DNA from 3 places in the Paeniglutamicibacter cryotolerans genome. Region 1 is predicted to be linked to each of the others. Evidence: riboswitches for the same ligand, from Rfam matches in the RefSeq annotation. Region 1 holds a riboswitch; each other region holds the start of a gene.

What was found. Region 1 has a riboswitch for S-adenosylmethionine ahead of E9229_RS08095 (hypothetical protein). Riboswitches for the same ligand answer to the same signal wherever they lie in the genome.
Region 2: linked by a shared signal. The riboswitch ahead of E9229_RS11075 (bifunctional o-acetylhomoserine/o-acetylserine sulfhydrylase) and the one ahead of E9229_RS08095 (hypothetical protein) in region 1 are both predicted to bind S-adenosylmethionine.
Region 3: linked by a shared signal. The riboswitch ahead of E9229_RS05150 (flavin reductase family protein) and the one ahead of E9229_RS08095 (hypothetical protein) in region 1 are both predicted to bind S-adenosylmethionine.

What each region holds. Positions count from the first base shown of each region.
Region 1 is NZ_JACHVS010000001.1:1,717,234-1,726,931, forward strand. It holds gene E9229_RS08075 (Gfo/Idh/MocA family protein) at 1-297, shown strand, start outside; gene E9229_RS08080 (sugar phosphate isomerase/epimerase family protein) at 362-1,234, shown strand; gene E9229_RS08085 (SRPBCC family protein) at 1,338-1,784, shown strand; gene E9229_RS08090 (VIT1/CCC1 transporter family protein) at 1,813-2,931, opposite strand; gene E9229_RS08095 (hypothetical protein) at 3,146-3,445, opposite strand; SAM riboswitch class IV at 3,462-3,573, opposite strand; gene E9229_RS08100 (DinB family protein) at 3,609-4,187, opposite strand; gene E9229_RS08105 (cupin domain-containing protein) at 4,361-4,936, shown strand; gene E9229_RS08110 (APC family permease) at 4,933-6,744, opposite strand; gene E9229_RS08115 (hypothetical protein) at 7,055-7,537, shown strand; gene E9229_RS08120 (transcriptional regulator) at 7,524-7,829, shown strand; gene speB (agmatinase) at 7,963-8,952, shown strand; gene E9229_RS08130 (thiamine pyrophosphate-binding protein) at 8,949-9,698, shown strand, end outside.
Region 2 is NZ_JACHVS010000001.1:2,412,912-2,422,609, forward strand. It holds gene hutI (imidazolonepropionase) at 1-41, shown strand, start outside; gene tpx (thiol peroxidase) at 137-634, shown strand; gene E9229_RS11055 (CPBP family intramembrane glutamic endopeptidase) at 759-1,571, shown strand; gene E9229_RS11060 (DUF1254 domain-containing protein) at 2,270-2,926, opposite strand; gene E9229_RS11065 (DUF1214 domain-containing protein) at 2,923-3,531, opposite strand; gene E9229_RS11070 (VOC family protein) at 3,811-4,455, opposite strand; SAM riboswitch class IV at 4,612-4,727, shown strand; gene E9229_RS11075 (bifunctional o-acetylhomoserine/o-acetylserine sulfhydrylase) at 4,815-6,158, shown strand; gene metX (homoserine O-acetyltransferase MetX) at 6,173-7,318, shown strand; gene E9229_RS11085 (hypothetical protein) at 7,361-7,744, opposite strand; gene E9229_RS11090 (SGNH/GDSL hydrolase family protein) at 7,797-8,660, opposite strand; gene E9229_RS11095 (alpha/beta hydrolase) at 8,731-9,393, shown strand; gene E9229_RS11100 (DUF485 domain-containing protein) at 9,494-9,698, shown strand, end outside.
Region 3 is NZ_JACHVS010000001.1:1,074,947-1,084,644, reverse strand. It holds gene E9229_RS05200 (sensor histidine kinase) at 1-1,289, shown strand, start outside; gene E9229_RS05195 (response regulator) at 1,279-2,019, shown strand; gene E9229_RS05190 (hypothetical protein) at 2,029-2,193, shown strand; gene E9229_RS05185 (M18 family aminopeptidase) at 2,241-3,527, shown strand; gene E9229_RS05180 (potassium channel family protein) at 3,540-4,238, opposite strand; gene E9229_RS05175 (TrkH family potassium uptake protein) at 4,231-5,595, opposite strand; gene rpsF (30S ribosomal protein S6) at 5,890-6,195, shown strand; gene E9229_RS05165 (single-stranded DNA-binding protein) at 6,239-6,829, shown strand; gene rpsR (30S ribosomal protein S18) at 6,892-7,131, shown strand; gene rplI (50S ribosomal protein L9) at 7,147-7,599, shown strand; SAM riboswitch class IV at 7,764-7,875, shown strand; gene E9229_RS05150 (flavin reductase family protein) at 7,939-8,448, shown strand; gene E9229_RS05145 (DUF1801 domain-containing protein) at 9,327-9,698, opposite strand, start outside.

The sequences.
Region 1 (9,698 bases):
GAAATCCAGGGCTCGAAGGACTCGATCGTCGTGGGCCTGGATGAAAAGGCCGCCCTGCGCTCGGCCGAACCGGGCATCACCTTTCCCTCCGGCGCAGCCCACCAGACCTTCATCGAGCGCTTCGATGCCGCCTACCGCGCCGAGATGACGGCCTTCGTCGAATTCGTGCTGGGCGAGCGGGAGAACCCCTGCTCGCCGTGGGACGCCGTAGCTGCCTCCCGCGTCGCCGATGCGGCCCAGGAATCGCTGCTCACCGGCGTGCCGGTGCGGATCGCCATGGTTCCTGCCAACAGCTGACCCGGCCGGGCCGATGCGGCCCGGGGCACTCCTTCCAGACACCACAGATTAAGGAACAACAGCAATGACCACTAACATCGCCGATCAGCTGGCAGCGGCTCCCATCTCCTGGGGCGTCTGCGAGGCCCCCGACTGGGGCGTGCAGCTTTCCCCCGAGCGGGTTCTTGCGGACATGCGCGAGCTGGGCATCAAGGCCACCGAATTCGGCCCGCTGGGCTTCCTGCCGGCCGAACCGGGCCCGCGCGCCGAGTACCTGGCCGGCTACGGGATGAAGGCCATCGGCGGCTTCCTTCCCGTGGTGCTGCACGACGCATCGGTGGATCCGATGCCGCTGGTCGATGCCGAGCTCGAGGCCTTCGTGGCGGCAGGAGCCTCGGTGCTGGTGCTCGCTGCCGATGCCGGAACCGGCGACTACGAGGCGCACCACGAAATGGACGAGGCCCAGTGGGGCACCTTCGCCGCGAACCTGCAGCAGATCGTGGACCGTGCTGCAGCATGCGGGATCCTCGCCGTGCTGCACCCGCACGTGGGGACGATGATCGAATCAGCCGCCGCGGTGATCCGGCTGCTGGAAACCACCACGGCGCAGATCTGCCTGGACACCGGCCACCTGCTGGTCGGCGGAACCAACCCGCTTCAGCTGGTGCGCAAGCATGCGGACCGGGTCGGGATAGCGCACCTGAAGGACGTGCGTTCCGAGGTGGCGGCGCAGGTTGAAGCCGGTGACCTCGGCTTCGTCCAGGCCGTGAAGCAGGGCATGTTCGTGCCGCTGGGCCAGGGCGATTGCGAGATCGGGGAGATCGTGAACCTGCTCCAGAGCTCGGGCTATGCCGGCTGGTACGTCATGGAGCAGGACGCCGTGCTGGACAGCGCCGCCGAGGCCGACGCGGCCAAGGGCAACGTGCGCGCGTCGATCGACTTCCTGCTGGCACTCTAGCCCCCCGCCCATGGTCCCGGCATCCTCCCCTCTGGGAGGCGGGGTGCCGGGATCTTTGTCGTCCAGGCGGATACCCGAGGGACCCGGGGCCTAGACTGGGGCCATGCCAGCTTCCCAGTACCTGCAATCGCGCCGGCGCATCGTTGCGGCCGGGCCACACGAGATCTTCGAGCTGCTCTCGGATCCGGCAATGCACCCGGTCATCGACGGCTCGGGTACGGTCAGGGCCTCCCGCGGCGCAGCGGAGAAGTTGGTGCTGGGCAGCACCTTCGGCATGGACATGCGCCTAGGCGTGCCCTACCGGATCACCAACAGAGTGGTTGAGTTCGAGCAAGACAAGCTGATTGCCTGGAGGCACTTCAACGGACACCGGTGGCGCTACGAGCTGGAACCCGTCGCGGGTGGAACGCTGGTCACCGAGACCTGGGACGCCAGCCGGCTGCGGTACAAATGGGTGCTGAGGCCGTTGGGTTTCACGCGGAGCACCGGGCCGAACATGGAGCGGACGCTGGAGCGCTTGGCCGCACACTTCGCCCCGGAACCGCGGTAAGGGGCTCCGGAAACCTACCAACCGATGGTCAGGCCACCGAGCCGCCGAAGATCAGGCCCAGCACATAGGTCACGCCCGCGGCACCGAGCCCGATGCCCAGCTGGCGTAGACCGCGCTTGGCCGGCGAGGCGCCGGAGAGCAGCCCGACGACACCGCCGGTGAGCAGCAAGGCGACACCGACCAGGCTGGCGGCGAGCAGGATGGCCGGTGTGCCGACCATGCCGAAGATAAACGGCAGGATCGGGATGATCGCACCGGAGGCGAAGAAGCAGAAGCTGGCCGAGGCGGCCCCCAGGGCCGAGCCGATTTCTTCGTGCTCGATTTCGGTGGCGGCCTCCAACTCGGGCTGCACCGACAATGAGGGATTGCAGTCGCAGGAGTAGATGCCCATGCGCTCGGCGGCCCGGTGTGCTGCATCGGCGTCGCTCATGCCGCGGGCCTTGTAGACCAGCATCAGCTCATTGGATTCCAGATCCAGATCGGGCGCGGCGGACAGGGTGATCTGGGTGGGCTTGGATGCGGAAAGAAGCTCGAGTTGGGAACGCACCGAGACGTATTCTCCGGCGGCCATGGACAAGGCTCCGGCGAGCAGCCCGGCGAAACCGGAAAATAGGACGAGCGAGGATGAAACGCCGGTCGCGCCGATGCCCAAGACCAGCGCCAAGTTGGATACCAGACCGTCATTGGCGCCGAAGACGGCGGCACGGAAGTTGCCCGAGAGCCGGTGTCGGCCCCGCGTTGCCAGGCCGCGGACCACCTCCTCGTGGACCAGTTCGTCGGCGGCCATCTGCCGGGATGCGTCCTTGTCGGCTCCGTAAGGTGAAGCGCCTTCGGCCCGCTGGGCCAGGGCCAGGACGAAAACCGAGCCGAAGTGCCGGGCCAGGAAACGCAGTACCGTCCGGCGCAACGAGGGGCGGGAGGACTTCGCTGCATGCGGACCCAGCAGGTTGTGCCAGTGTTCTTCATGGCGTTTTTCGGCGTCTGCCAGGCCCAGGAGGATCTGGCGTTCCTCACCCGAACGGTTATTGGCCAACTCGCGGTAGACGGCACCCTCGGCGATTTCATCTGCCAAGTACTTGCGCCAACGCCGGATTTGGACGGGCGTGGGCTCGGAGAACGGAATCGGTGCTGGCGCTTGCTGCGTCATGGTTTCCTTTGTCGGTTCGTCATTTCCACGCGGGGCGGAAAGCGGAAAACCGAGGGAAACGGGTACAGAGAGCCTCGGTCCGCCGCTGGCGGTCCGAAGGTCTCGCTCGCCCGTGAAAATGATCGCGGGTGGATTGCCGGGTCAACATCATTGTGACCAGTATGTCGACAAGCCGCCGTCACCGCCGGGGCGGTGCATCGGGAACTACTCCCCTTCAGCCTATGAGTATAGCCGCATGGTCGCGGGTGAGGGTCGAAGCTGACCGGTCACTGCCGTTGAGTGGTTCCAGCACGAAGGCACAGGCTTTACCGTTGGCGCTGCCGGTGCGCGGTACCCGGATCGCGAGGGTGCGCGACATCGGATTCCACTCGGCCGGGCCGACCGCCCGGGCCAATGCGAGATGCAGTGCAGCGGGGGCCGGGCAGAGGAACCGGTGCCAGCGGCGGTTGATGCGCAGCTGGATCACGCCGAGGTCGGTATCGAGGATCGGCAGGACGCGGAAGACGGATTGCATGGGGCGGACTTCTTTTCCCTGGTTCTTGCACCGCCGGTCTGGACGGTGCCACTTCGTCATCCGAACCACCCCGTGAACCTGGGGGTTGGTGCGCGGCCAGTCGGAGCTTGGCGCCGCATCTCTTGAAGCTGGAATCAGTATAGCCACGGACCCGTTCGGGCGATCAGTTGATGAAGTGGCCGCCCGCGACCTCTGCCGCGCGTTGGACCCGGCCGCGGTAGCCTTCCCACCAGCCGTCTGCCTCGGTGGGGATGTTGGTGTTCCCCTCGCGCAGCCCGATCTCGCCGTCGATCAGCTCGCGCACGATGTCAGCATGGCCGGCGTGGCGGGCGGTTTCCGCGATGACGTGGGTGATGACCAGATGCAATGGCACCGCCCGTCGTTCCTCGGGCCACCAGGGTACCGAACCGATGTCATCCAGGTCGAGGTCCTCGACGGTGGCATTCGCATGGGCCTGCGCGCGCCGGTAGAAGTCAACGATCCAGGCACTTGATTCACCGGGCATGGCCCACATATCGTAATTGGTTTCCAGCTGGTCTTCGGGAACCCCGGCCCAGGGCATGGGCTCGGGCGCGGGCCGGCCAAAGGTCTCGCCGAAGTACCCGTATTCGACGCCGGCCATGTGCTTGACGAGCCCCAGCAGGTTCGTCGCACTGGGAACCAAGGGCCGGCGCATGTCCATCTCACCGAGCCCGGCAAGTTTCCAGAGCAGCGCATCACGCTGGGTCTGAAGGTATCGCATGAGGGTATCCTTGGCCTGATCCATGGGCACAGGGTAGGCTTTTTCGCTTGGAATTCACAGGGAACGGGACACCTGCCGCCGCTGCTGGGGGAGCGCCCTCGCTGATGTCGAATGCCGTCTGGCCTAAGCTTGTGCAAGACCGGAAAACCCAGAGCAGTAGAGAGTCGCAACCCATGAAGGCCTTGCCCGTCGAGCCCAGTAGTGCCCCGTTGGCCATCGGGTCGCGCATCCGTGCCGCGCGCCACGCCCAGCGCCTGACCATCGAGCAGGTGGCTGAATCCACGGGGCTGACCAAGGGGTTCCTCTCGCGGGTCGAGCGCGATCTCACCTCACCCTCCGTCGCCTCTCTGGTAACCCTGTGCCAGGTGCTCTCGGTGGAGGTCGGTGCGCTCTTCTCCGCCCCGGACATCCACGTGGTGCCCCTGGCCGACGCCCCGCGGATCTCCATGGGCGGGGTGGGAATCGTCGAACAACTCGTGACGGCGCGTTCGGAGCGCCGGCTGCAGGTCATCCGCTCCGTCATCGACCCCCGCGGGGCCGGCGAGCAGGAGCTCTACGCGGTGGACTGCGAGGTGGAGGTGCTGCATGTGGTCTCGGGGCGCTTCGTGCTGATCTTGGCGAATGAGCGCTATGAGCTGGCGGCCGGTGACACGCTCACCTTTCCTGGGCGCGAACCGCACAGCTGGCTCAACCCGACGGATGAGCCGGCAGTGGTCATTTGGACGCTGGTCCCGGCGGCCTCCAGCTAACCCACGTGCACCCACGGCCGGCGCTGCAGGTTCGGCTCCGCCTCCCGCAGCACCTCGCGGGTCATCGGGGCGATTTCGCCCTGGCCCAGGAAGAGGAAGCTGAGCATGTTCTTCACCGGGGAACCCTCGGTCCAGCGGAAATAGATGTGCGGCATGATGCCCGTTGTATCGCGTACGTGCATTGCGATGGCTGCCAGCGCCGTGGGGACGGAGGTGGCACTGGCCTCCAGGATCGGGAACCCGTGCCGGGTCAGCCCGCGGACCACGATGTCCTCGGCGAAGTCGGAGAAGTCCCCGATCTTCACCTCCACGAAGATGGCGGGCGAGTCGACGGGCAGGTGGCTTGCCGCGCGGGCATGGGCCAGCTTGTGCCGGTAGCGCTCTGCGCTCATCCGGACCGGCTCGTGGGCGATGAAACGGACCAGGCCCTGGTGCTCGGCGGCGCGGATGATCGCCTGGGCCTCCTCATCAAGCAACACAGAGGTGGCACGCAGTTCGGTGGATCGCTGGAAGCGCGAGATGAATGAAACGATCACTATCCCTGAGATGAAGAACGCGGCGATGCGCAGGCCGTCGGGCCGTTCGATGGAGTTGACGACCGTCGTGTAGAGGAAGACCACGGATACCAGCGCGAACATGAAGGTGCGCCAGCGTTGCTTCAGACGCCGAGCCGACAGTGTTACGGCCACGGCGGCCGAGGTCATCAGCACCAGCACGCCGGTGGCGTACGCGGCTCCCTGGGCGTCGACATCGGCATCGAAGACGATGGTCACGAGCAGGGCGATGGCCCCGAGCACCAGGACCAGCGGGCGGATGGCCCGGGCCCATTCGGGGGCCATGCCGAAGCGCGGCAGGTAGCGGGGGATCAGGTTCAGCATCCCGGCCAGCGCCGAGGCACCGGCGAACCAGAGGATGCCGATGGTGGAGAGGTCGTAGATGCTGCCGAAGACCTCGCCCAGCTGCTCATGGGCCAGGAAGGCCAGCGCGCGCCCGTTGGCCGGTCCGCCGGGTTGGAACGCCGCGGCAGGAATCAGGATCGTCGTCACCAGGGAGGAAGCGACGAGGAAGCCGCTCATGGTCAGTGCTGCCGTGGTGAGCAGCTTTTTGGCCCCGGCGATGCGTCCGGCCGGATTGGCCTCGGTGTCGCCCGGGCGCATCCGGATCTGCGGCATGACAGCAACGCCGGTCTCGAAGCCGGAGAGTCCCAGGGCCAGCTTGGGGAAGACGATCAAGGCCATCGCCACCATCATGACCGGGCTGCCGTGGCCGGTGGTCAGCGAGGTCCACCAGTCGCCGGCGGGGACCGGGTTCCGGGCGATCACCATGAATGAATTCACCACGACGACCAGGTTCAACACCAGGTAGATGCCCACCAGTGCCACGGCAAGGCCCATGACCTCGGTGAATCCGCGCAGGAACAATGCCGTGAGGCCGATGATCAGGAGGATCGTGATGGGGAGGTTCTGTCCGTGGAACCAATCCGGGGTGAATGGGTTCTCAATGATGTGCGCCGTCGAGTCGGCCGAGGACAGGGTAATGGTGATCATGTAGTCGGTGGCGGCGAAGCCCAGCAGGACCAGCACGAAGACCTTTCCCTTCCAGCGCGGCAACAGCCGTTCGAGCATGGAGATCGATCCTTGCCCATGAGGGCTTTCCTCGGCCACCCGGCGGTAGACCGGCAGCGCGGCGCCGAGGGTGACTGCAACGAGGATCAGTGTGGCCAGCGGGGCCAGGGCCCCGGCGGCGAGCGCCGCAATGGCCGGCTGGTAGCCCAGCGTGGAGAAGTAATCGAGTCCTGAAAGGCACATGACCTGCCACCATCGGTGACCAGCCGGCTTGGCCTCCTTCGTGGCCTGTCCCGTTTCGACGTGGCCGACGCCGGGGTTCATGAGCCAGGCGGAAATCCGCGTACCCGCGGTGCGGGAGCCGGGGGCGATGCGGCGGCCGTTAGCGCCAATGGGTGTGTTCACGACCGGAAACGCTACTCCTGGTTGGAGGCGAAAGCATCGGATCACCGCGGATAGTTTTGTGATACGGCTGACACCGCCGTTGATTTTCCCCCGCGGAAAGACAATGGTTTTCCATAACGGAAAGACAGATGGAGGGGAGTTGGGGTGGATGGAAGATGCATGTGGGGCGGACCCGGGCTGGCGGCGCGTGGAGCTGGCTAAGAGCCTGGCGCTCGCAGAGGGGGCCGCCAAGGCGATGGCCGGGCGTTTCGGGGAGCCTCTGTGGTTCTGCGTGCTCATGGGAATGCTGGCCGGAATCGGGGTGACGTTGCTGCATCTGGACGGAGCGGGCTTCGCGGGGGCGGTCGTCGTCGGGATCTTCGTTGCCCTGGTATCGGTCCGGGCCATCTGGCGTGGCCGCCGCGTGCGCGACCGCCCGCCACTGACCCATGGGCGGAGCCATATGTGGTGGGTCTGCGCGATGCTCCTACTCATGGGCCCGGTGCCGATGCTCACCGCGGTCGACGCGTTGCCCTGGGTGCTGGCAAAGCTGCTGCTGCTCTCCGCGGCCTTCACTTTGGTCTATTTCAAGTTGAGCAGGGCGGCACTGCGCCAGGCGGTAAAGGAGGGGTGGGTTGATGACACCTTCTGATCCGCCGGGCTTCAACGCGCTGATCCACGCACCGCAGCGCCTTCGCATTTGTGCCGCTCTGCTGCCCGTGCGGGAAATTGAGTTCTCGGCGTTGCGCGACGGACTCGCAGTGGCCGATTCCGTCCTGTCCAAGCACCTGCGGGTCTTGGACGAGGCTGGCTATATCCGCCTCTCCAAGCCCACGGGCCGGGGCCGGGCGAGGACCTGGGTGTCGATCACCGCGTCCGGGCGCACCGCCGTGCTGAAGCACCTGGATGCGCTTCGTGCCATGCTCGGTGATGTGGGCGCCTGAGCCCGACATTGTTTTCTTGACTGTGGCAGCTGCCACAAATAGCATTATAGGCAACAGTTGTTTTCAAATAGGAAACTTGGTGTGGGGTTCTTCCTCGAACCGCATCCGGGTGCCGCCCCGAAGGAGATCCAACATGGAAGAGATCCGCATCGAAGCCAATGGCAAGCTCGGCCCGATCGACGCCTCGCGCATTCCACGCTTTGCCGGTGCCGCGACCTATGCCAAGCTGCCGCGGATCGACCAGGTCGATGCCGCAGACATCAAAATCGTCGGAGTGCCCTTCGACGCCGGAGTCTCCTACCGCCCCGGTGCCCGCTTCGGTTCCACCCACATCCGCGAATCCTCACGGCTGCTGCGGCCCTATAACCCGGCCCTGGACATCTCCCCGTTCGAACGCTGCCAAGTGGCAGACGCCGGCGACATGGCGGTGAATCCGTTCAATATCAACGAGGCGATAGAGTCCATCCAGCAGAACGCGCTGGAGCTCACGGCCGACGGCTCCACCCTGGTGACACTGGGCGGGGACCACACCATCGCGCTGCCGCTGCTACGCGCCGCCTCCGAACGCGCCGGGGAACCGGTGGCCATGCTGCACTTCGACGCGCACCTGGACACCTGGGACACCTACTTCGGTGCCGAGTACACCCACGGCACGCCCTTCCGCCGCGCCGTGGAGGAAGGGATCCTGGACACCGAGGCGATCTCCCACGTGGGCACCCGCGGCCCGCTCTACGGCAAGAAGGACCTGGAGGACGACAAGCGCTTCGGCTTCGGCATCGTGACCTCCTCCGACGTCTACTACCAGGGCGTGCGTGAAATCGTCGAGAAGCTCCGCGATCGGATCGGGGCCCGCCCGCTGTACATCTCGGTGGACATCGATGTGCTTGACCCGGCCCACGCCCCGGGCACCGGAACCCCCGAGGCCGGCGGCATCACCAGCCGTGAACTGCTCGAAATCATCCGCGGGCTGCGTGGCATGAACATCATCGGCGCAGACATCGTCGAGGTCTCCCCGGCCTACGACCACGCCGAAATGACCGGCATCGCCGCCTCACACGTCGCCTACGACCTGGTTTCACTGATCGCCGACAAGCGCGCCGCCGATGCGGAGGCCAAGGCATGAACGCACCGACTGGGCCGAGCACCCGCAACGGCGGGGATCTGGTCATCGAGACGCTGACCGCTCTCGGTGCCAAGGCCGTCTTCGGGATCCCCGGGCAGCACGCGCTGGGCCTCTTCGACGCGCTTTCGCGTTCGAAGCTGAGCTTCGTCTCCTCCCGGGTGGAAAACAATTCGGCCTTTGCCGCCGATGGCTATTCCCGGGCCACCGGCGAGGTCGGAGTACTCTTCCTATCCACCGGGCCCGGAGCCCTGACTTCGTTGGCCGGACTGCAGGAGGCCTACGCGACGGGCGTGCCGATGATCGTGGTGGCCAGCCAGATCCCGCTGGACGGGCTCGGCGCCCGCCGCAAGGGCATGCTGCACCAACTGGATGACCAGAAAGCCTCCGCCGCGAACGTCACCAAGTCCCAACGCACCGTCCACCATGCCTCCGGCATCCCCTCGGCGATCCAGGACGCCTGGGCCGACGCGATCACCGTGCCGCAGGGCCCGGTCTGGATCGAGGTGCCGCAGGACGTGCTGCTGGCCCCGGTGTTCGTCCCGCCGGTCGCCGACGCGCTGGCCGAGGCATACCAGCACCCACCGCGGATCGAGCTCATCGACGAGGCGGTGCGCTGGCTCGGCGAGGCATCGCGCCCCGTGATCGTCGCCGGCGGAGGGGTTCGCCGTGCCGGTGCGCAGGCGGCGCTGCTGGCTGTGGCCGAAACGCTCGGCGCCCCCGTGGTGTGTTCGCCCGGCGGCAACGGC
Region 2 (9,698 bases), 700 kb from region 1:
CGGTCTTCCGCGCCGGCGCATTGGTGGCCGGCTCGCTCTAGGGACACACGTCACTGCACCAGCCACGCGGCGCTCCCGGTTCACATCGGGGGCGCCGCTTCGTGCTCGGGGGTGCAGTCGTGATAGACAGATATGCATGGCTATCACCGCATTCAAAGGCACCCCCGTCCAGACCGTCGGCGAACTTCCCGCCCTCGGCACCACCGCCCCTTCCTTCACGCTGACCGGCGCGGACCTGGGCGATGTCAGCAGCACGGCGCTGGCGGGACGCCGCGTCGTGCTGAACATCTTCCCGAGCGTCGACACCGGCACCTGCGCCGCCTCGGTGCGCCGCTTCAACGAGCTGGCAGCCGGACTGGAGAACACCACGGTGGTCTGTGCTTCCGCCGACCTCCCCTTCGCACTGGGCCGCTTCTGCGGTGCCGAGGGCCTGCAAAACGTGGTTCCGGCCTCCAGCTTCCGCTCGGACTTCGGCGCCGTCTACGGCCTGACCCAGGCCGAGGGACCGCTGCGCGGCCTGCTGGCCCGCGCCGTCGTGGTGCTCGATGAGAGCGGCTCAGTCGTGCACGCCCAGGTCGTCCCGGAAATCACCACCGAACCGGACTACGACGCGGCCATCGCGGCCCTGAACTAACCAGCGCCCAGCGACTGGAACCTTCCGGCCGCCGGCATCGTCCCCACACACCGGGCCGACGCCGGCGGCCGTTTCGTTGCGGGGCGGCGCCCATCTGCGGGTGCCGGCCGTTAGGATCGGGAACATGAGCCGCATACCCCCACCCAGCGACGCCTCCTCACCCGCGCCCCCGGCGATCGGAGCCCGCCCCTCGGCGCGCACGGCGCTGGCCATCGAGCTGCTGCTGGTCCTGGGGCTGTCGCTGGGCCAGTCCGGCGTCTATTCGATCGTGAGCCTGATCAACAAGCTCACCTTGGGGCCGCTCTCGGGCCAGACCACGGCGTTGAACACCCCGCTCAGCCCGCGCCCCGGATTCGACCTGACCTACCAGCTGCTGGACATCTTCTTCGACCTGGTCCCGGTAGCTTTGGTGTTCTACCTGCTGTGGCGGCTGCCCGGCGGGAACCCGTTCCGGCGCCTGGGCTTCGATCGGCGCCGGCCCGGGCGCGATGCCGGCTGGGGGGCCGGGCTGTTCGTGGCCATGGGGCTGGGCACGCTCGGGGTCTACGCACTGGGCCGGACCCTGGGGCTGACCACGATCCTGGTCCCGGCGGCGCTGGATCCGTACTGGTGGACGATCCCGGTGCTGGTGCTTTCCGGGATCCGCCATGGCATCCTCGAGGAAGTCATCGTGGTGGGCTATCTTTTCGAGCGGCTGCGGGCCCTGGGCTGGGGCCGCTGGCAGATCCTGCTTTCCAGCGCCCTGCTGCGCGGCAGCTACCACCTCTACCAAGGGATCGGACCGTTCTTCGGCAACGTGGCCATGGGGCTGGTCTTTGGCTGGTTCTATGAAAAGAAAGGCCGGGTCATGCCGCTGGTCATTGCGCACGCGCTGCTGGATGTCACCGGCTTTGTCGGCTTTGCGTTGATTAGCGGGTTCGTCGGCTTCGGGAAGTAAACGGTTCGTCGGACTGCCACTGCACGGCGCGTCGCCGCGATGCGGTTCAAGCCGTGGCTGCCTCGAAAACCTGATGCAGGAGTCCTCCTGGTGTGATGCCCAAGCGGACAGCTGCCTTCCGGGCGTGATGGCATCAGCCATCCTCCGGGAAGACGGCCGCCAGCGTCCTCGGAGGTTCCTGCCACACATCCACCTGCCTCAGGTGATCTGTCCGCGCGGGTCCCGAAGGTTCCTGCTGCCGCGCGACGCGGTGGGTTTCCTTTACTCTCGCGTCAGCGTCGGGGCCAAACGGGGGACGGGGAATGACCAGAGGAAGACCGGCACGATGCCTTTTCCGGTGCAGCGGAAGCTTCCGGGTTACTCCGCAACGACATCCACGGTCCTGAACCGGCTGGAATATCGGCCGTGGTGGACTCGCCGGGCAGCAAAGCCCTGGTCGACCGGCAGGTCAACGGCTTCATGGGGTTTCAGGGGCAGGCAAGGGGCTCGCCGGACGAGGACGCCGTAGATGCCGTGGCGGGCTGCTGCTTCCGATAGCTTGGTGCCCCAAGCCCCGCTGTTGCCGGCATTCTTGTTTCCCGCATGATTGGATCCGATGGATCCCCGATGGCTGCCCGGACGAAGGATGCCCGGTGCCTGTGTGCAGATCGCTGTCATTTGTGCCAAGAACCCGGCAATGCGGTCCGAGGAGGGCACCGTTACCGTTCGAGCGGTTCGAGCCGGATTTGCTTCGCCAGCGCGTAAGCGGCCGGAAGATCGGCGTCGCTCTCGACGAAGACTCGGCCGATGACAAGCGCCGACTCGGTCGGCGCTGCTATGTGGTTCATGCCTGGGGGCATCGTGCCCCTCCAGCCCGGTCCACTGAGTACGTAGTCGCCGGCGCCCGTTCCCGTCGTGCGTGTGCCGACGTAGGCAAAATTTGCACTGTCCGAGGGTCCAGTAAATTGCACGCTGTAGTAGCGGCCATCCATGTCAGGAGTATGCAGGATTTGAGGGCCTTTCCTCAGGTCGAGCCAGCCACCGATATAGAGCAGGTCGGTGGACCCGGTTGCCATCAAGCCCACGCCCGGGGCCGTGGGCGAAGCAGTCTCGGGCACCGCGTACAGGGTGTTGACGGGGATCGGACCGCCACCGAACCCCCTTTTGAGGAGGGCCCTTTTATAGCCGCTAACGATCATGCGCGGCCAGAAGTAAATGAAGGCCGGGACGCCGAGCGCCCACACGAGGACCGCAGCCACCGCGAGGGGCATGAGCTCGCTCCATCCGAGCGAAATCCGCCGGTAAATCACCCAGGCGAAAATCGCCAAGACCAGCAGTGTCAGGGGAGCTCCATATTTCAAAATAAGGTGATTCATCGTTGCTGTGCCCTCACTGCCGGGGGCGGGCTGTAGCTGCCATCTAGAATTGCCGGGCCGGGCAGGTAGACCCGAAGCATCAGCTTGAAGGTTCCGGCTGGGATCGGGAGCCAGTTCTGTTCGTGTTCCTTCGGCGCCGACTGCTGGAGATAAATATCTGTTGAGCCGTCGGCATTCCCTAAAAGGTGGGACCGGTCGCTCACATCAGGGCGGGGGGACGCGCCGGAGACCATGTATCCGACGATATCGGTCGGAGTCAGGGACCAGAAGGCATCATGTGGCGGGAATTGGCGGGCCGGAATATGGATGACGTACTCAAATTTTCCGTTGAGCTTGAGCCCGGATCCATCCACTGTGGCGACCCAATAGGCAGCCTCTTCAAGAACATTCACGACAGGTAAGGCTTTAGCGCATGCGGCCCGCACGAGGATCCCATTTTCGGGCTTGCCGCAAAGTGGAATGGAACTCCAGCCGTTGACTGTCGTGGTGATGTTTCTGGCTGCTGCATTCAAGATAAAAATCGTCGTCAAGAAGGCGCAAAAGGCCCCGATGATCACGCCTTGTACAACGCCAGATTGTGCGATCCAAGCCAGCACATTCGTCATGACCGAACACTAACATCGTTCACATCGGTGATCGAGTACTAACTTCGCTCAGCTGCAGCCCGTGGCCCCGTAGCCAAGCGTGCTCGGTTCCGGTCAGCACGGCCAGGGCGGATGGGCCGCTGAAGGCAAAAGCCCGCCGGGCTCTTCGCCAAGCGATGCCAGGCAACTGGAGTGACGGACTGGGCGATCCTGAAGGGACCCCGTAACGGAGCGCGGAACAAAGTAGGGGGCTGCCCACGCGCAATGGCGTGGGCAGCCCCTTGTTGCGTAATGGAATGCCTAGAGCGTGACCGGACCGGACGGGGTGTCGAAGGTGACCGAGAGGATGCCCGGCGTGCCGCTGGGGGCCTGCCAATCGACCTCGACGTTGCCGAGCGGTGACTGCTCGGGAGAGCCGAGCCATTCACGGACGCGGTCGCGGGAACCGGCGATGCTGATCGCCGAGATGCTTCCCTTGCCGGCCAGGGCCTTGGAGGGGTGCAGGTCGGCCGTTCCGTCGTCCCAGCGCAGCATGTAGGGAACCTGCGGGTCGGCAATCAGCCCGTGGATGCCGATCTGGCGCCACGTCAGTTCCTGTCCATCGGGGAACTTGCGGTTGCCGGGGACCGACTCGCGGCCCAAGCGTTCCTCGAACGGGGCCAGGTCGTCAACGGCGACGCACCAGCCCATCCAGCCCCCGCCCATTTCGGAGCGGGCGCGAACGGCCTGCCCGAACGGCGCCTTGTCGGACGCCGGGTGGTTCAGGACTTCGACCACTTCCAGGTACTGATCATTCTGCAGCGGGAAAATCACGTTGCGCGTACCAAAGCGCGGGTGTATGCCACCTTTCACAGAATCAAGTCCAAGGGTCTCGCCGATCCGGGCAGCGGTCGCTGCCAGTCCGTCGGGCCCACAAGCATAAGAAACATGGTCAAGCCTCATCATGTGCCCATGATTGCACTTTGTGATCCAGCTCTCGACTTAGGTTTGCCTAACTGGCGAACGAGCTGCCCGGGGTGAATGAGGTCGACACGTCAAATGCCTGTCATATTTCCCCGCGGCTTGCGTGTCGGCGCTTTTCTGGGCCAGACTATCCTCCAAGGTCATGAGTTCCAGCGACAAGCCCCGGCTCGTTGGACGGCAACCCTCCACCGCGGTGGGGTGCCCCGGGTGAAGACCAGGCCCCGCGTCACACAGGCGCGGGACAAGCGCGGGTCATGCACCCTGGAACGCAAATGTGGAGGTCTCCGACTTTCCGCAGGGCTTCCACGGACATACCCCATGACACCCAAGGGGTACAGCACATGTCCAATAACTGGTCCTTCGAAACCCGGCAGATCCACGTCGGCCAGGAGCCGGATGCCGCCACCGGCGCCCGCGCGTTGCCGATCTACCAGACCACTGCCTTCGTCTTCCCGAGCGCGGAGAACGCGGCGGCGCGCTTCGCCCTGCAGACGCTGGAACCGATCTACACCCGCATCGGCAACCCGACCCAGGAAGCCGTCGAGCAGCGCATCGCCTCCCTCGAGGGCGGTGTCGGGGCCCTGTTGCTGGCCTCCGGACAGTCGGCTGCCGCCTTCTCCATCATGAACATCGCCGAGGCCGGGGACCACATCGTGGCCAGCCCCAGCCTCTACGGCGGAACCCAGAACCTGCTCAAGCACACGCTGCGCAAGTTCGGCCTCCAGGTCACCTTCGTCTCTGATCCGGATGACCTCGACGCATGGAAGGCTGCCGTGCGGCCAAACACCAAGGCGTTCTTCGCTGAGGTCGTCTCCAACCCGCGCCAGGACGTGCTGGACATCGAGGGCGTCAGCGGGATCGCCCACGAGGCCGGTGTGCCGCTGATCGTCGACAACACCCTCGCCACCCCGTTCCTGGTCCGCCCGATCGAGTGGGGTGCCGATATCGTGATCCACTCGGCCACGAAGTACCTCGGCGGCCATGGCACGGCGATGGCCGGTGTCATCGTGGATTCGGGCAACTTCGACTTCGCCGCCGACCCGGAGCGCTTCCCTGGACTGAACACCCCGGACGAGTCCTACAATGGGCTGGTCTTCGCCCGCGACCTGGGTGTCAACGGCGTGCTCGGCGCCAACCTGGCCTACGTGCTCAAGGCCCGCGTGCAGTTGCTGCGCGACTTCGGTGCGGCGGTCTCCCCGTTCAACGCCTTCCTGATCGCCCAGGGCCTGGAAACGCTGTCGTTGCGGATGGAGCGCCACGTCTCCAACGCGGTGGCGGTGGCCACCTGGCTCGAATCCCACCCGCAGGTCAGTGGCGTGAAGTATGCCGGGCTGCCCTCCAGCCCGTGGTTCGAGCGCGGCGCCAAATACAGCTCCAAGGGCATCGGCGCCATCGTCTCGTTCGAGATCAACGGCGACCTGGCTGCCGGCCAGGGGTTCGTCGACGCGCTGGAACTGCACTCGCACGTGGCGAACCTCGGCGACGTGCGCTCGCTGGTGGTGCACCCGGCCTCGACCACCCACTCCCAGCTCACCGCGGAGGAGCAGTTGGCGGCCGGTGTCACCCCGGGCCTGGTGCGCCTCTCCGTGGGCATCGAGCACATCGATGACATCATCGCCGACCTTGACGCCGGATTCCGCGCCGTGGCCTCCCTGGGCCGGACGGAACTCCAGGGCGCCCTGTGAGCATAGAGTCCGACGTGTCAGCCCAGGAAGCGCAGTGGTCCGAGTTCGTCGGCAATCATGCCGGCGACGGGATCCTGCACGCCCTGCGCACCGGACCGTATTCATTTGAGACCGGCGGCTTCCTGCCCGAGGTCGTCATCGGCTACGAAACGTGGGGAACCCTGGACGAGCAGGGGTCCAACGCCGTCCTGATCCAGCATGCGCTGACCGGAGACTCCCACGTCTCCAGCGGCGATTCGGCAGAGGCCGGCTGGTGGGAGGGCTTCGTGGGCCCGGGCAAGACGGTGGACACCGAGCGGTTCTTCGTGGTCTGCGTGAACATGCTCGGCGGCTGCTACGGCAGCTCCGGACCATCCAGCCTGGACCCGGAGGGCGTGCCCTGGGGCTCGCGTTTCCCGTTCACCACCGTCAAGGACTCGGTGCGGATCGAGGCCCGACTGGCAGATGAGCTGGGCGTCGATGTCTGGCATACCGTGCTGGGCGGCTCCATGGGCGGGGCCCGGGCCCTTGAGTGGGCCGTCGAATTCCCGCAGCGGGTCGAACGTGCCGTGGTGGTGGCCGCCACCACGGCGTCCTCCGCCGAACAGATAGCCTTTGCCCAGGCCCAATGCGCGGCGATCCGGCTGGATCCGGCGTTCGCCGACGGCGACTACTACGCCGCGCAGGCCCCGGGGCCCGTCGCCGGGCTGGGCATTGCCCGGCGCATCGCGCACATCACCTACCGTTCCGAGCCCGAAATGGAGGTGCGCTTCGGCCGCGCACACCAGCTCGGGGAGAATCCCCTGGGGTCGCCGGCGCGCGATCGCGGACGTTACCAGGTGGAAAGCTATCTGGACCACCAGGCCTCCAAACTGGTGTCGCGGTTCGATGCGAACAGCTACCTGGTACTCACCGAGGCGCTGATGAGCCACGATGTGGGCCGCGGCTACGGCTCGGTTGACGCGGCGCTGGCCCGGACCGCCGGCGTGCGCTTCCTGGTGGCAGCCGTGGACAGCGACCGGCTCTACTGGCCCGAACAGTCCGAGCGGCTGGCCGCGTCTCTGCCGGTTCCGGTTCCGGTCAACTACATCACCTCGCCGATTGGGCACGACGGCTTCCTGACCGACATCGATCAGCTGTCCCCGGTGCTTGAAAGCGATTTCCTGAGCCCTGAGCACTGAGCCCTGAGCCCTGGTGCTCGGCAACGCAGGAGGCCGGCGGGGCTATCGGCCGCCGAGGATCTCCATACGCGCCGTCTCGTGTTCGGCTGCGGAGATCACGCTGCGGACCAGCAGGTCGTCGAGCTCGGCGAGCCGGGCCTCCTTGGAGGGGGCCGGTGCCAGCAGTCCACTGTTCATGACCTTGGCCGCCAGATCCGTCTGCATGGTCGCTGGATTCATCCCGGCGCGGCGGGCGGCCTTGATGTTGCGCAGGATCATGAAGAAGACGCTGAGGACGCCCAATGCGAGGACTGCCGCCACTGCGAGGAAAGCGGCGTCGAAGTTGTTTGCCAGCGTATCCAGGAACGAGTTCCCGGGGGAATCGACGTAGCCGAAGTCCAGCACATCGTCGGTGGATTCTGCCAAGGATGTTGCGGGCAGGTGCATGAGGTCCTCGTTCTGGGTGCGTGCTGAAGGGCTGCCCCGGCGGGACGCTTCGCTAGCTGGTCAGGTTATCAGGCGGACCGGGGGTTTCCGGGAGGTCTGTGGTGAAGGGCGCGGCCATCGGGCGCTTGGCGATGATTCCGTCGCCGCTTGACTGGTGCCGCAATCGGCGCAGTACCCACGGAGCCAAGTGGGAGCGTGCCCAGACGAGGTCCTGGCCGCGGGCCTGGCGCCAGGTCTTGGGATCCAGCGGCTCCGGAACCAGCGGCTTGAGTCCGTGTTCGATGTTCAGCGCCTCCAGCGCCATGATGGCTATGGTGTGGTGGCCCAGCGGCGAGAAATGCAACCGGTCCGGGGCCCACATCTGCTGGGCGTGCAGTTCGCGCAGGGCCCACATGTCAGCTATCACCGCGTCGTGGCGGGCACCCAGCGTGCGCAGGTTCTCGTTGTAGATGGCCACGCGTCCGCGCACGCTGCCCAGTACCGGTGTGTCGCGGATGTCCGGGCCGGTGAACAACAAGATGGTGGCCCCGGTGGTGGAGAGGATCCGCAGCAGCGAGTCCATCTTGTCGGCCAGCACATCAGGGTCCCCTCCGGGGCGGATCACGTCGTTGCCGCCCGCGCAGAGGCTGATCAAATCCGGATGCAGTTCAAGCGCGGCTCCCGCCTGCTCGTCGAGGATCTGGGCCAGCAGCCGGCCGCGAATGGCCAGGTTCGCGTAGGCGAAGTCCTCGGTGCCGTGGCTCAGTTCCTCGGCCACGCGGTCCGCCCAGCCACGGTAGCCGCCGGGGCTCTGCGGATCGGGATCGCCGATGCCCTCGGTGAAGGAATCGCCCAGCGCCACATAGCGGGTCCAAGGATGGTGTCCGTTGCCCGGCGTGGTCGTGGTGTGCACCAGTGGCTTCCCTGTCGGATGCATGCTCATTGCTTCATTCTTACCCCGGTGACCCCGCGGGCGCTAGCGTGGGCGGTCATGGTTGAATGGCCCGATGAACGAAACACCCTGGACTCCCACTGTCATCTGGTCCAAGCCCGAGGCCGAACGTGCCGGCACCCCGCTGCTGGTGCTGTTGCATGGCTACCTCTCCAACGAACAGGACCTGATCGGCCTGGCCCGGCTGCTGCCTGAAGAATTCACCCTCGCCTCGGTGCGGGCCCCGCACGCGCTGGGCCCGGGGTACACCTGGTTCCCGCTGATGCAGGATGCCGACTATTCCTTCGGTGCCGTGAAGGCGGCCGTCGCTGAGCTGTGGTCCTGGCTGGAGCCGGTGGGGAAGAACCACACGTCCGTCTCGCTGCTGGGCTTCTCCATGGGCATGGCGATGGCCACCTCGGTGCTGCGCCATCAGCCGGCGGCCATTACGGCGGTGGTGGGCCTCTCCGGCTTCGCCGTTCCGAACCACGGGGACGCCTTCTTCGACGACGCGGCGGTGAAGGCCGTACAGACCCCGCTGTTCTGGGGCCGGGACCAAGCGGACCCGGTGATCACCCACGACAAGATCGAATACACCCATGCCTGGGCCACCGGGCATGTGGCGCTGACCAAGGTGCTCTACACGGACATGCTGCACTCGGTCAGCGAGCAGGAGATGGCCCACGTGCACGAGTTCCTGACCCATGTGCTGCTTAACGCGGCGTCATCCGGGACGTGATGAGCCCCACCTCCCTTGTGTCATTCGATTGACACAAGGGAGGTGGGGCTGCTTGTATTACTTGAGTTGATACAAGTATTGATCGGAAGAGGACCAGCAGATGATGTCGCTCCTGCCCGTTGCCATGATCATCCTGGTGCCGCTGTGTGCCATCGTCCTGATCGCCGGGTTGTTCGCACGCCCCCGCGCCCGGGTGACCGCCACCGAGGCGGCTGGGTTGCTGCCTCCCGAACGCGAGGCCGAACTGGCCGCCAAGCGCCGCCGCCAGGTGCTGGCCATGGCGGCGGCGATGATCGCCGGCTTCG
Region 3 (9,698 bases), 640 kb from region 1:
CATCGGAAGTCCCCGGCGCCTCCTTCGCCGAGCTCTCCGAATCACGGATCGGTCCCTACCGGCGGTTCCTGCGCCGGCACCCGCTGCTGCTGGACCTGGGCGTAGTGGCCGGCTTCCTGCTGGCCAGCAGCTTCGAACTGGTGGCGGCCGCCGAGCGCGGGGCCTGGTCGGCGGTGGTGCTGATCGGCTTGCTCGGCGCCGCGCTGTTCCTGCGTCGGCGCTTCCCGCTGAGCGTGCTGGTCGCCGTTTTCGTGATCGACGCCGTGGCCACCGTCTTCGACCCGGCCTATTCCGGGAACAACATCGGGCTGTGGATAGCGCTCTACACGGCGGCGACCAAGTATGCCGCCCGGCGCATGTTCATCATGACGGTGCTGATCTCGGCGGTGCAGACCCTGGTCTTCGCCGTATTCGTCTTCCCCACGCTGCTCGCCGACAGCGCCGCGGAACTGCGCTCGATCACCGAGTTCGGCGGCAGAAACGTCGTCTTCCTGATCGCCGTCGGGCTGACCATGCTGATGAACATCGTGGCGGTGGGCATCGGCGCGGCGATCCGCAACAACAGGCTGCACGATGCCGAGCTGGCGAACTGGGCCGCCCGTGCGCAGATGCTGGCCCAGGCCGGGGAGCGCAACCGCATCGCGCGGGAAATGCACGATGTGGTGGCGCATTCGCTCTCGGTGATGATCGCCCTGTCCGATGGCGCTGCGGTGGTCATCAAGCGCGATCCGGAGCGCGCCGGCCAGGTGCTGCGCGAGCTCTCCTCCACCGGTCGCGGCGCGCTGGCCGACATGCGCCGGGTCATTGGGGTGTTGCGCGCCGGTGATGCCGGCCTGCGGTCCCCGCAGCCCGCTGCCGGGTCGCTGCAGGACATGCTCGAGGGATTCCGCGTCGCCGGGCTCCCGCTCACCTTCACCCAGACCGGTCCGCAGCTGCCGGAGGACACCACGTTCCAGCTGACCGTCTACCGGATCGTGCAGGAATCGCTCACCAACGTGCTGCGCTACTCCCGTTCCGCGACCCGGGTCGGCGTCGAGATCGAGGTCGACGACGGCACTGCCCGGCTGCGCATCACCGATAACGGGGCCCAGGCCGGAACCCGCAATGAAACCATCGGCTCGGGCCAGGGAGTGCGCGGCATGGCCGAACGGGCCGCGCTTTTCGGCGGCTCGCTCTACGCAGGCCCGGGCCCGCACGGCGGCTGGATCGTCCACGCGATCCTGCCGTTCCCCGAACATTCACCCGGCACCACCCCCGCACCACCTAACGAAGGCAGCCATGAAGTCTGAGGACCGGGGCATCGCGCCCGAACTACCGAGCAGCGACGGCACCATCGGGGTGCTGTTGGTCGATGACCAGCCCCTGCTGCGCATGGGCTTCCGGCTGATCCTGGAGGGTGAATCCGACCTTCGCATCCTCGGCGAAGCCTCAGACGGGGCCGAAGCCGTTCGCCTGGCCGGGGAACTGAAGCCCGACGTGGTGCTGATGGACGTGCGCATGCCCGTCATGGACGGCATCGAGGCCACCGGCCTGATCGTCGATTCCGGATCCGCCGCCCGGATCATCATCCTGACCACCTTCGACCTGGACGAATACGCGTTCTCCGCGCTGCGCGCCGGTGCCTCGGCGTTCCTGCTCAAGGACGTCGCACCCGAGGAACTGGTCAATGCCGTCCGGCTGGTGGCCAGCGGCGATGCCGTGGTCGCCCCGCGCGTCACGGCCCGGCTGCTGGAAACGTATGTGCGCAAAGGCGCAGACGGCAGCGCGGGACACGTGGCGCCGCCGAAACGCGATCCCCTGCTCGAGGACCTCACCCCGCGCGAACTCGAGGTGCTCGGAACCATCTCCGAGGGCCTGTCCAACGCCGAAATCGCGCACCGCTTCTTCCTCTCCGAGGCAACAGTGAAAACCCACGTGCGCCGGATCCTGACCAAGCTGCACCTGCGCGACCGGGTCCAAGCCGTCGTCTACGCCTACGAGACGGGGCTGGTCATCCCCAGCCAGGGCCTGGACTACTAGGGAGCACCCGTGAACATTGAATTCCTGCGCAGCCCCTGGTTCCTGGCGGCCGTGGTACTCCTGGTCGGCGGGGCCTATGCGGTGACCGTCCTGGCTTGGGGCATCGCCGGTTGGGCTAGCATCGTGCTGGGACTGGTTGCCATGGTCATCGCGGTGCGACGCCAACGGCTCTAGTCCCGGTTCCGGTCCACCCACCCAGCAGCACCAAGGGGAAAACACATATGGCCCAGCCAGCAGCAGCTGCACTTGGACACGTCAACGACCTGGCGGCCTTTGTCGCCGAGTCTCCCTCCAGCTTCCACGCGGCGGCCGAGGCCGCCCGCCGGCTGGATGCGGCGGGATTCACCGGGCTCGACGAATCGGCGCCCTGGCCCCGGGAATGCGGCAACTACTACGTGGTGCGCGACGGTGCGATCATCGCCTGGTGCCGGCCGGAATCCGCCACCGCCACCACGGGTTTCCACGTGCTGGGCTCGCACACCGATTCGCCTTCCTTCAAGCTCAAGCCCAAGCCGACCACCGGCGCGCATGGCTGGCTGCAGGCCGGCGTCGAGGTTTACGGCGGCCCGCTGCTGAATTCCTGGCTGGACCGCGAGCTGCTGCTCGCGGGCAGGCTGGCACTGCTCGACGGCACTACGGTGCTGACCCGCACGGCCCCGCTGCTGCGCTTCCCGCAACTGGCCATCCATCTGGACCGAGGCGTCAACGAGGGGTTGGCGCTGGACAAGCAGACGCACATGAACCCGGTCTGGGGCATCGGAGATCCGGGGCAGGCGGACCTGCTCGGCGTGCTGGCGGCCGAGGCAGGGACGGATCCGGAGGCCATCGGCGGCTACGACGTGGTCATCGCAGATGCCCAGCCGGGTGTCGTCTTCGGCGCCGACGGCGAGTTCTTCGCCTGCGGCCGATTGGACAACCTCTCCTCGATGCACGCCTCGCTGACGGCGCTGATCGACCACGCCGGAACCGGTGCCGGAGAGCACATCGCCATGCTGGCGGCCTTCGACCACGAGGAAATTGGTTCGGCCTCGCGCTCCGGGGCTTGCGGCCCGTTCCTGGCCGAGGTGCTCGAACGCATCGGAGCCGGGCTCGACGCGGGCACCGAGGATCGGGCACGCGCCTACGCGGATTCCTTCTGCCTGTCGGCGGATGCCGGGCATTCGGTGCATCCGAACTATCCGGGACGCCACGACCCGGCCAACCGCCCGCTGCTGGGGGCCGGCCCACTGCTGAAGATCAATGCGAACCAACGCTACGCCACCGACGGGGTGGGTGCCGCGTTCTTCGCCGGCCTCTGTGCCACGGCCGCGGTGCCCTACCAGGAGTTCGTCTCCAACAACCAGATGCCGTGCGGTTCGACAATCGGACCGCTGACGGCCACCCGGCTGGGCATCAGGACCGCCGACATCGGCATCGCCCTGCTTTCCATGCATTCGGCCCGCGAGCTGTGTGGCGTCGAGGACCCGCTACGCCTGGCGAAGGTGGCAGCGGCCTTCTACGCCGCTTGAGCGGAGCGCCCGCTACAGCAATGTAGCGAACCGCTCGGCGGCTGCAGTGGCACCGGCGACGATAATCTCATCGTCCGCGTTCAGCACAGTCTGCGGCGTGGTGTAGTCCCACTCGCCGCTGCGGCGCTTGACCGCGACAACCGTGATGTGGTGCCGCGACCGGATCCCGGTGGCGCCCAGCGGTTGGCCCAGGGCCTCACGTGGCGGCCGCGTCTTGACCATCGCGAATCCGTCCTCGAATTCGACGTAGTCCAGCATCGCCCCGCGGACCAGGTGGGCCACCCTGCGCCCCATGTCCTGCTCGGGGCTGATCACGTGCTCGACGCCGAGCTGTTCGAGGATCTGCCCATGTGCCTCGGAGACTGCCTTGGCCCAGATGGTCGGGCGTTTGAAACGCAGCAGCAGCGAGGTGGTCAGGATGCTGGCCTCCAGGTCGCTGCCGATGCCCACGACGGCTCGGTCGAACTCGTGCACCGAAAGCTGGCGCAGCACCTCCTCGCGAGTGGAATCGGCCCGCACCACGTGGGTGAGTCGGCCGTTATACGACTGCACGATGTCCTCGTCGAGGTCGATGCCCAGCACCTCGGTGCCGGCAGCGACCAACTCCAGCGCCAGGGCACCGCCGAAGCGGCCGAGGCCGAGCACCACCACCGAGTCTGCCTCGGTGATGCGTTCAATGGATTTGGGTGAAAACAGCGGATGCCTAGCCAATGAGTGGCCTCTCTTTCGGGAATTCATAGAGCAGTTGACGTGAACGCAGGGCCAGTGCGGAAGCCAGCGTGACCGGCCCCAACCGCCCGACAAACATCAGCAGGACCAACAGCAGCTGGCCGGCTGGAGGCAGTGCGGCGGTGATTCCGGTGGAGAGCCCCACCGTCGCAAAGGCAGAGATGGTCTCGAAGAGCAGGGCATCGAAGCTGAAATCGGTGATCAGCATCAGCGTCATCGTCGAACCCACGACCAATGCGACGGCCAGCAACACGATGGTGATCGCCTGGCGGTGTACCGACCGGGAGAGGCGCTTACCAAAGACATTGACAGCGGTACCGCCCCGGATCTCGGTGAGCAGGATGAAGAACAGCACGGCGAACGTGGTGATCTTCAATCCGCCCGCGGTTCCAGCTGGCCCGCCGCCGATGAACATCAGAATGTCCATGCCGAGCCAGGTAGCCGGGTCCATCTGACTCAGATCGACGGAGTTGAAGCCAGCGGTGCGGGTCATCACCGACTGGAAGAACCCGGCCAGCAGCTTGTCAGCCGATGACAGCCGGCCTAGCGTCCCGGGGTTGTCCCACTCCAGCGCCGTGATGAATGCTGTCCCCGTGGTGAGCAGGATCGCGGTACCGGAGAGCACCAGCTTGGTGTTCATCGTCCAGTGCAGCGGCTTGCGGTATTGGCGGTGCAGTTCGAAGAGCACCGGGAAGCCCAGTCCGCCGACGATGATGGCGGCGGCAATGGGCAGGCAGATCCACGGATCTCCGACAAAACCCATCAGATTGTCGCTGAAGAGCGCGAAGCCGGCGTTGTTGAAGGCGGACACCGAGTGGAAGACCCCCTGCCAGAGGGCATGCCAGGGTGAGGATCCATAGCCGAAGCCGAAACGAAGCGCCAGCAGCGCTGCAACGATGAGTTCAACCACGATGGTGGTCTTCAGTACCCCGAGCAACACGGAGCGGACGTCACCGAAACCGCGGCTCTTGGTCTCCGTGGCCGCAGAGATTCGGGACTTCAGCCCCAGCCGGCGGGCCATCAGCACGGCCAGCAGCGAGGCGAAGGACATGATGCCGAATCCACCCAGCTGGATCATCAACAGGATTGCTACCTGGCCGAACGGCGTCCAGTAGGTGGCCGTGTCGACGACCGCCAGCCCGGTGACGCACACCGCAGAGGTCGCGGTGAAAAGCGCTGACAGGAAATCGGCGCCCCCGGGTCCCACCTTGGAAATCGGCAGCATCAGCAGCGTCGTCCCGAGCAAGATCGCCGTACCGAAGCCCAGGGCTATGGCCTGGGCCGGGTGGCGAGGAAGAAGGGCTCTGCCTAGGGCCCGGGGGAGTGCTGCTGCGTGCATGATTCCCAGCGTAGGGCCTTGCCGCAGCACATGTTTCGTTTTCGTGCATTCGAGGGTGGTGCCGCGCGGCGTCATGCGGGCCGGCGGATCTCACAATAATCACCCGGGGTGGGTGCGGTGGGTGTGATTCTGCACGCGATCGGGCCCCGACGGTCCCGGGCGGACCCGGAATCCGTTAGGATGAACAAGGCTGTTTCTGTCGTGCCCACATCCGGGCGTGCCGGGACAGCCATCGCAAAGAACCTCCTGTTGCGGAACTACCGCGACCGTTTAGCCCAAAGGAGGTGGGTTCACATGCGCGCATATGAATTGATGGTGCTCCTCGACCCCGAGGTCGACGAACGCACCGTTGAACCGACCATCGGCAAGTTCCTGGACGTTGTCCGTAACGATGGTGGAACCATCGAAAACGTTGACATCTGGGGCCGTCGCCGCCTGGCCTACGACATTCAGAAGAAGTCGGAAGCCATCTACGTAGTGGTTAACTTCACCGCTACCCCCGCTACTTCCGCGGAACTTGATCGCCAGCTGAGCCTCAATGAGACCATCCTGCGCACCAAGATCACCCGTCCGGAAGAGCAGAAGGTCGTCGCAGAGTAATCTGCGTCGTTCCCTTGTAAGAACAGAACAGTAGGAGGCTTCCATGGCAGGCGAGACCGTCATTACGGTTATCGGTAATCTCACCGGTGACCCAGAACTACGTTTCACCCCGTCCGGGTCGGCAGTGGCGAACTTCACCATTGCTTCGACCCCGCGGACCTTCGACCGCCAGTCCAATGAGTGGAAGGACGGCGACACGCTGTTCCTCCGTGCATCGGTGTGGCGCGAGGCTGCCGAAAACGTCGCTGAGACGTTGACCAAGGGCATGCGAGTCGTTGCCCAGGGTCGCCTCAAGTCGCGTTCATACGAAACAAAAGAAGGCGAAAAGCGTACCGTTACCGAGCTAGAGGTCGATGAAATCGGCCCGTCGCTGCGGTACGCATCTGCCAAGGTCACCCGCACCCAGCGCTCCGGCGGTGGCGGCGGAGGCTTCGGCGGCGGAAATGCCGGCGGCAACGCTGGCGGGTTCGGTGGCGGCAACGCCGGCGGCAACCCTGGTTTCGGTGGCGGCAACGCCGGCGGATCCGGCGGTGGCAACTGGAATGCGCCTGCAGCCGATCCCTGGGGTGCTCCTGCCGGAGGAAACAACGGCGGATGGGGCAGCAACCCCGGTTCCGACGAACCGCCCTTCTAACCAAAATATTCACCATCCCGCAGAGTTCCTCTGCGGGCTCCACAAGATAAAGGAGCTCCACGATGGCTAAGGCTGAACTCCGTAAGCCCAAACCAAAGTCCAACCCCTTGAAGGCCGCTGACGTTACCGTCATCGACTACAAGGACGTAGCATTGCTGCGCAAGTTCATCTCTGACCGCGGAAAGATCCGTGCCCGTCGCGTCACCGGTGTCTCCGTTCAGGAACAGCGCAAGATTGCACAGGCCATCAAGAACGCGCGTGAGGTTGCTCTGCTTCCTTACTCCGGCGCTGGCCGCGGCTAAGGGAAGGTAAACAACATGGCAAAGCTCATTCTGACCCACGAAGTCACCGGCCTTGGTGCCGCAGGCGACATCGTCGAGGTGAAGAACGGTTACTCACGTAACTTCCTTCTGCCGCGCGGTTTCGCAATCACCTGGAGCAAGGGTGGTGAGAAGCAGGTGGAGTCGATCAAGGCAGCACGTGCAGCTCAGGCCGTTGCTTCCCTGGAAGATGCTCAGGCACTTGCTGCTTCGCTGTCCTCCAAGTCGGTTAAGATCGCCGTCAAGGCCGGCGCAACCGGCCGCCTCTTCGGCACTGTAAAGACCGAAGACATCGCGAAGGCATTCGAGGCCGCTGGCCTCGGAAACGTCGACAAGCGCAAGGTCGAGATCAACGACCACATCAAGTCGATCGGCAGCTACACCGCTACCGTTCGCCTGCACGAGAACGTCGCTGCGACCCTCAACCTGCAGATCGTCGCCGCCAAGTAGTATTTGGGCACGATGGCCCCGACCGCTTGCGGCCGAGACCGGTGAGACCCCGCATTTTTGCGGGGTCTCGCTTTTTTAACGGGAAGCCAGCAGATCGAAGCGTGAGGACACAATGCGCCACAGCCTTTGACTGATGTGGGCCGGCTCTCCTACCGTGGGTAGTGAATCAAGAGCGTCAACGAACAGCCCTGGCTTGTTGGCCGGCAACCCTCTCACGGTAGTGGGGTGCTCCAGGTGAGGATTCGGCCCCCGGAAAACCGGCGGCAAGTACCGCACGCCGTAAGGGGTGGCCATGTTCGGCACCCTCCATCCGGTGGGCCGACTGACAAGGAAACGCCCATGTCCCTGAACCGGGAACTCGACCAGGAATCCCTGCGACACGCCTTCTCCCAGCACCCCTCGGGCGTTGCCGCGCTCTGCGCCATCATCGATGGAGAACCGCAAGGCATCATCGCCTCGACCTTTACCGTCGGCGTCTCCATGGATCCACCGCTGGTGATGTTCGCGGTGCAGAATACGTCCAAGACCTGGCCGGTCGTGCGTCAGGCTGGCCGTATCGGGGTCTCGATCCTGGGTGCGGGACACGACCTGGCATGCCGCCAGATCGCCTCCAAGGCCGGGGACCGCTTTGCCGACCTGCGTCTGGACTCGACGGACGAAGGCTCCCTGTTCCTGCAGGACGCCAGCCTGTGGCTGGACTGCTCGGTGGAGCAGGAGGTCCCGGCCGGTGACCACCAGGTGGTGCTGCTGCGGGTGCATGGATTCTCCACGCTGGAGGAGGCCAACGACCCACTGGTCTTCCACGGCTCGGCGTTCCGCCGTTTGGAAGCGCAGGCCCTGGCCTCCTAGCGGCGGCTAACGCCCTTCCCCGCGTCCATCGACCGCTCGGCCCTCCGCAATCCTCTGACCAAGCATGAGCTGGGCACCTTGGACTGAACGGCCCCCTGTGGCGTGTGCCATGGTCATCAAGGATTCTTCTGGAGTAGCGTGACGGAAACTTCAGTTCGTGTCACGGGGGCAGATGCATGCCGTCAGAAGCGAGAGGGGGGGCGATGGAGCGTCATCGATGCGATCCCGTTCCCCGGGGCCGTCGTGGGCCGTAGTTTTTGCGGCAGGCAGCGGTTTCTTGCTTGCCAGATGCAACGCCGGGTCTCCGCCGCAGGCCAGCGCGACAGATTCCACGCAGTCCGCCGTGCCGATCTCCACGCCGGACCCGGCATCTGGCGTCTCGCCAGGGATCGGGACGCCGAAGGGTGGCCGGGAATCTTTGAAGAGGCCTGAAGGATCAGGGGAAACGGCACTTGGCGACGCTCCTGGAGAGGTGATCGGAGTGGAGTTCATTCGAGTTGGCCGCATCTGGAATGCCACGTTGCAGCGTGAAGGTGGCCCTGGGCATGAATTAGTTGGGAGAGCGGCGGCGCGAAGGTGCTGTCGGGCCCTTAACCGGACCGGTTGCTGGCCACACCATAGGCGGTGCCATCGTGCGGACGTCGACTATGCCCAGACGGCCACGACCGCGAATGCGTTTGTCCAGCGGGTAGCGGCCTTGAGCTGGGAGTCGGTTCAACGCCCGGCACTCCGGCTGGGAGGCTCAGGTTAATGAAGGCAAGAAAGGCAGCGAGGACTACGTTGGCGCCATCTCTGCAGCGGCCAGGCGCAACATGACTGACACCCAAGGCGCGTGTCGGGCGTTCATCCTCTGGGGAACTACGAGACGAGACGTCCCCTTACGTGGAGCCATGCTCCTTTTTCATGTGTTGATATCCGTGTTCCATCAGCTTGCGTAGGGCGTCAATATCGACATCGGCGAGTTTGTTCACGTACAGGCAGGAGGCCCCGCGTCGGCTCTTGCCCAGTTTCTCGAGCAGCTCGGGCGCCCGTGGCGCATTGGTCAGACCGTAGAGCGAGAGGCTCGAGGCCCGCGGGGAAAAACCGATCATCGCGGCGTCGCCCTCATGCCCGCTGTCATAGCGATAGTGGTAGCTATCGGACCCGATGATGCTCGGGCCCCACATGGTTCCCGGATGCCCGGTCACCGATTCCATCATTTCCATGAGGACGAGGGCGTCTGCCCGGCGTTGCGGGTGGGCGACCCCGGC